2 linked regions of the Chloroflexus aurantiacus J-10-fl genome follow. Each later gene encodes a partner of the first gene's protein in a complex. Links are inferred from orthologs where the notes say so. Each region holds a gene or a part of one and is shown on either strand. Other genes may lie near its edges.

The links. The genes of interacting proteins can lie anywhere in the genome.
Region 2: the proteins of pheS (region 1) and pheT are in contact, whole or in part, in a crystal structure (PDB 6P24), measured with the Escherichia coli proteins. The link is inferred for Chloroflexus aurantiacus J-10-fl from one-to-one orthologs.

The regions. Positions count from the first base shown.
Region 1 is NC_010175.1:485,744-488,710, reverse strand. Bases 130-2,946 are described here. They hold pheS (phenylalanine--tRNA ligase subunit alpha), read right to left. Parts: upstream 2,155-2,946; coding sequence 1,105-2,154; downstream 130-1,104. Other genes in these bases: CAUR_RS01965 (TrmH family RNA methyltransferase), read right to left, coding at 2,279-2,946; CAUR_RS01975 (hypothetical protein), read right to left, coding at 229-1,101; CAUR_RS01980 (DMT family transporter), read right to left, coding at 130-232. In the rest of the region: more of CAUR_RS01980, read right to left, coding at 1-129; more of CAUR_RS01965, read right to left, coding at 2,947-2,967.
Region 2 is NC_010175.1:1,221,003-1,224,251, forward strand. The notes cover bases 90-3,188. They hold pheT (phenylalanine--tRNA ligase subunit beta), read right to left. Parts: upstream 2,881-3,188; coding sequence 298-2,880; downstream 90-297. Other genes in these bases: mvk (mevalonate kinase), read right to left, coding at 90-294. In the rest of the region: more of mvk, read right to left, coding at 1-89.

The DNA.
Region 1 (2,967 bases):
CTGCTGCTGCGCCAAAGATCACATCGCGGCGCGATAGGTGGCGAATTTCCTGACTAGAACGGTGCAACGCCAGTGGCGTCAGAATCAGGGCGGCCAATCCCAATCGTCCGGCAGCGATGCTCAGCGACGACATGCCGGTGCCCTGAGCGTAACGAATCAGGATTGATGCCGTTGACGCGATCAGAACCCCGGCGAAGAGCACGGTGTACAGCCACAAGCGGTGTCGATTCATACAGTTACTTTCGTCCAGCGCACCAGAGGAGCGGCTACCCACGTAGGTGGCGGCGATTGATAGAGTTGGGTGGCATCACTGGCCACCAGATCGAGAATCTCACCCTGGAGAGGGCCGCGTAAAAAGCGGAAGACCTGACCGGCATCGCGGGCATCACTCTTGGCGCGCACGCAGTGTTGATTGTACCCCCAATAATCGCCGTTCGCCAGGAGTTGCATGCCCTCTTCAATCGTTTGGCGTGCCAGTTCCAGACCACCTTCGGCGGGAGCGAATGACTGTTCAGGTGGGTCGCCGTAGCCAATACCGTGGTGGAATGGATCGGCGGTAGAGACAATCACTGCATCCTGAGCCAGTTCGATCAACTCTTCAATGCCGGGCAGTAATTCTGGATGCCCACCGGCCAGGTAGGGATAACGTTCGATCACCTGCGGGCCACGAATCCCGCGCCGACGGGTTTCCAGTTCCCAGAAGAAACGAAAGCTGTAGAGCGCGTGATCGAGTTGCCATTCATTTCCGCGTTGAAGCCCTGGCCCCTGGATACCCCAATAACGCTCGGCAGAAGGAGAGCCACCGGCAGCCACGCGCCGGCGAGCCTGCTCCATCTCGTCATTCCAGGCGTGCAGCACGCTGATAACCAGCACTCGATCTGCGCCGCTATCGAGGCAGGCGTGAACGGCAGCAGCAATCTGGTGACCGCAATCGGCGACCCCGGCATGGGGAAAGACAATCACGCCACCGGCAGCCAGGGTGGGGGCGAGATTCCACTGGCGAGCGCGTTCCAGCAACTCGTAGCCACCGCGCTCGCCAAGGGCTTCGTGTTCAGCGCGGTAGAGATCGTGGATGGCCCGGTTCAATTCATCTCTACGCATACCTTATCCGAACTGTTCAACAAAGCGTTGGTCGCCGCTATAGAACCAGCGAATATCGTCGATACCGTATTTGAGCATCGCTACTCGTTCGGGGCCAAACCCACCCGCGAAACCACTGAACTCTGCCGGATCATACCCGCCGTTGCGCAGCACGTTTGGATGTACCATCCCGCACCCGCCAATTTCGAGCCAGCCGGCATATTTGCAAATCCGACAGCCCTTCCCACCGCAGAGGAAGCAGGTCACATCCATCTCGGCACTGGGTTCGGTGAAGGGGAAGAAACTGGGGCGCAGGCGAACCCGGGTGCCTGGACCAAACATGCGTTCGGCGAAAAAGCTGAGCGTGCCCTTCAAATCAGCCATCGTGACATTCCGCCCAACCGCGAGAAACTCGAACTGGTGGAACATCATCTCGCTGCGTACCGTTACCTGTTCGTTGCGGTAGACCTTGCCGGGGATGAGTACGCGCAGCGGATTGGGCGCATTGCGGCGCATAGCATGGATCTGACCGGGTGAGGTGTGGGTGCGCAAGAGTACGGAAGGTGCGCCAGCCGGCATCTCGACATAAAACGTGTCCTGCATATCGCGGGCCGGATGGTCATCGGGGAAGTTTAGCAAACTGAAATTGAATGCGTCGTACTCAACTTCAGGGCTTTCCCAAACCTGAAACCCCATCTCGGCAAAGATATGCTGAACCTGGCGCAGAATCTGGTTGGTCAGATGGACATAACCGACGGCAGGGCGACGACCGGGCATTGTAACGTCGATGCGCTCGGCGGCCAGCTCAGCAGCAACGGCCTGTGCTTCCAGGCGCTCTTTCGCAGCGCTGAACGCTGCTTCGAGTTGCTCGCGCAAGGCATTGACCCGCTGACCGACCAGTGGGCGTTCGGAGGCCGGCAATGCACCAAGCCCCCGGCTGAGACGCGACAGACGACCCTGTTTGCCGATAAAGCGGCTCTTCCATTCGGTGAGTGCAGACAAGTCGGCAACAGTCTCAAGCGCGGTCAGGGCTTCTTGTTCGAGAGTTGTCAATTCATCGAGCAGTGTGGTCATGTGACACCATAGATTATTAGCGGCAAGTGGTATCTCTCTGCTATTATAATCCGAGTTCGGGTTAGTGTAACAAACAATGGTGGGCTACACCAGCAGGTGTCCCGGTACCACGTTTATTCTGAGTCTAATGAGCAACCGTCTGTTGCCGGAGCGCTTCAAACAGGATGATGCTGCCGGCCACCCCTGCGTTGAGCGACTCGATAGAACCGCTCATCGGGATGGTAATCGTCTGATGCGCCAGCGCACGTGCAGGTTCGCTCAAGCCATGGGCTTCGTTGCCAACAATGAGCGCCGCCGGTTGACGCCAATCGACGGCATAGTAGGGCTGTTGACCGGCGCTGTCGGCAGCATACACAGTGTATGACTGCAACTCAGCACGTATCGTCTCCCAGGGCGAGACCCGCAATGGTACTAAAAAATGGGCTCCCATTGCGGCGCGGGCCACCTTGGGATTGAAGGGATCGACGGTACCGGGGGCACACATCACAAGCCCGACTCCAGCCGCGGCTGCGGAACGGAGCAGCGTCCCAACATTGCCAGGGTCTTGAATGGCATCCAGGACCAGCCGAAGACCAGGGCGGGGCGGTAATTCTGGCCAGGTCACTGCGGCAACAACGCCTTGTGGTTGTTCAGTATCGGCGGCGGCGACAATAACAGCGGGAGTGGCCGGAAAGCAATGAGGCAGGTGACGGAGGCGATTGAGCAGTGCAGTGCCGGCGGTCGTCGTTGCCAGTTGGTCGGGAGCGTAGAGCACAAGGCGCACCTCAGCACCGGCAGTAAGGGCATCGGTAACGAGGCGCACACCTTCAATAA
Region 2 (3,249 bases), 740 kb from region 1 along the record:
GCCCATCCCACTGGCAATTGGGATGGCAGAGCGAATTGTGATCTCGACATCAGCCGGCAGCCCGAAACGTTCGACGACAGTGGTGACCAGCCTGCTGAGTGGATCGGTCGGCTGTTCGGCCACGCGCCACCTGCCACCGAGATCAGGGGCATGGATCATCGGCCCACTCCCGGCAGGAGATGGCGCTACGGTAGCCGTGGCGCGAATATCGGCCAGTGGCAGAGCAATCGCCGGACGACCGTAGACGACGGCGTGCTCGCCACAGAGGATGAGTTTCGCCGGTGCCGTTGCCATCGCTTAGCTGCGGATTGTAGCACCCAGTTCCCGTTCGAGACTGGAAATGATCTTCTTGCGAATCTTCGCCAGTGTCTCGTCGAGAAGGGTGCGGTCGGGAGCCCGGAAAGTCAGGTGATAGGTAAGACTCCGCTTGCCTTCACCAACTTGTGGCCCACTATACCGGTCGAAGAGGACCAGGCTCTCCAGGTATTCGCCGGCACTACGCTGAATGACGCTCCGAATCTGGGCTTCAGTCACCGTTTCGTCGGCAACAATGGAGAGGTCCTGCGTACTGGCCGGGAAGCGCGAAATTGGCCGGTAGACCGCCTGTCCGGCATGGACGAACAGGGTTTCCAGATCAATCTCGGCCAGCACGATGCGCGGTACCGTCACCTCAAGCCGGGCACGTACCTGTGGATGGGCTTCGCCAAGCACACCAACGACCTGCTGCTCAACCGCCCGTCCACGCCCGTCACGTTGCGTGGTGAGCACAAGCGTCGCTGACCGACCGGGGTGGAAGCGCTCGTCGTCGGTGAGCGGCACAAAGCTCAGCCGGTCGGACAGCCCCAGGCGTTCACCAAGCAGCTCGACAATCCCTTTGACATCGTAGAAATCGAGCCAGTCGCGGTCGGTGCTCAACCAGCTCTCTGGCTGGCGAGGACCGGCGAGAGCGATTGCCAGACGCCGGGGTTCGTCGGGTAGCCAGCGATCATCCTGTCCTGGTTGGGCAAGTGGGAGATACACCCGCCCGATCTCGAAGACTGTCGAGCGTTCGCGTTCACGGAGGTTCATCGCCAGCGCTGCGGCAATTGAAGGCAGCAGCGAGCGGCGCAGGTAGACATGCTCTGGTGTGCTGGGATTGCTCAGCTTGAGGTAGCGATCAGCTATCGCTTCAGATGGGTGGACCCTGGCAACCAGCTCCATATCGATCAGCGAATAGGTGATCAATTCGGTCAGACCGGCGCCGGCCATCAGATCACGAACCTGCTCCTCAAGCTCGATAGCGCGCTGGGTCGCCGGTGGCGGCAGCTCGTCGGCCAGTCGGGTATCTGGGATGCGGTCATAACCGTAGATGCGAGCAATCTCCTCGCACAGGTCAGCCGTCATGGTCACATCTTGTCGAAATGAAGGCACCTTCACGCGCACTGTCGGTTCAACCGCCAGCATGGCAAAATCACCGACCGTTGCACTTCCCACCACCGTACACTCAAAGCCAAGACGGCTGAGCATGTCGGCAATGGTATGGCTATCGAGGTGAATGCCGAGGAGCCGACGCACTTCGGACGGAGGTAAATCAATCGTCACCGACTGCCACGGACGCGAGTAGACATCGATGAAATCGGCGGCAATGGTGGCACCGGCGTAGAGACGCATCAGTTCGAGACAGCGACGCAGCGCGATAGGGGGCAACTCGTAATCTACCCCGCGTTCAAAGCGGCGTGATGCCTCACTAGGCAGCTTCAGGCCACGGGCGGTACGTCGGATCTGTACCGGTTCCCAGATCGCCGCTTCCAGCAAGACATTCGTTGTTGCCTCGCTTACCTCTGAACTTGCACCACCCATCACACCCGCCACCGCCAGCGGCCCGGTCTCATCGCAAACCAGCAGGGGCGGATGGGTTAAGCCACTCTCATCACCAGGGGTTAAATCACGGTCACGGTTATCGAGCGTGGTCAGGCGTTCGCCAGGCTGGGCCAGCCGCACAATCAAATGACGATTGGCAACCCGGTCGGCGTCGAAGGCGTGGGTTGGTTGGCCCCACTCCAGCATCACATAGTTGGAAATGTCAACAATATTGTTAATCGGGCGCATCCCGGCATTGATCAGCCGGCGCTGCATCCAGAAGGGTGACGGACCGATCTTGACGCCTTCTGCCAGCCCGACCATAAAGCGCGGACAGAGATCGGGGGTAAGCACAGTCACTGCGGCCCGCCCAATCAGCGAAGGGCCGGTTGCCTCAACCTGTGGTTCGGGGATATGCAGTGGTGCACCGGTGAGGGCGGCAACTTCGCGGGCCACACCAACAATAGAGAGACAACGAGCGAAATTAGGCGTGAGATCAATTTCAAGCACTACTTCGCCTAAATAATCGCGTAACGGCATTCCGACCGGTGCGTCATCGGGCAAAATCAAAATACCTTCGTGATCCTCACTCAACCCCAGCTCTTTCTCGGAACAGAGCATGGCATCGCTCATCACGCCACGTACCGGGCGGCCCTTGAGTTTTGTAATCACCCACCCTTCAGCGTGACCATCGTACAACTGCGCACCTTCGCGAGCGAATACCGCCTTGAGCGGATGAGTTAAACGCCCTTGATCACGGTACTGAAACAGATTGGGGGCACCGGTCACCACCGTATGGGGCTGCGCGGCACCGTAATCAACGTCGGCCAGCACCAGGCGATCTGCGTTCGGATGCGAACGAACCTCCAGGACGTTTGCCACCACGATCAGTTCGGGATCCCAGGGCAAAGGGGCACCTTCAACGCCGATACGATGAATCTGAGCGACCTCCATACCGCCAAAGGTCAGGCGGCGGGCCAGTTCCTCGACCGGCAGATCAATTGTTACAAATTCTCGCAACCACGACAGTGGAACTCTCATATGCTCCTCGGTGTAGCAATCTGGCTGCTGCGATTGTAGCCATGGCCCTGCGGACTGTCAAGAGTGAGCACCGGGAAAGCGATAGGGTTCCATCACCCTGTTCAGACACAACGCACCGTGTAGCCACCTATTGCGTCGATTATCTACCGATGGCAGGGATTGGAAACCTGCTCCAGCCTCGCTATGCACAAAGCCTTGCGGTAGATTGATGGGAAATCAGGCAAAGTGGCGAATGTAATGCACCTGGCAGCGTACATGTGAAGAGTACGATTTCTGCGCTTCAAACCACACGACACTATCTGCAATCTTACGAACCCATCATATCATCTCAACGTGTGGATCAGACTGCTACGCATGATACAATACCGC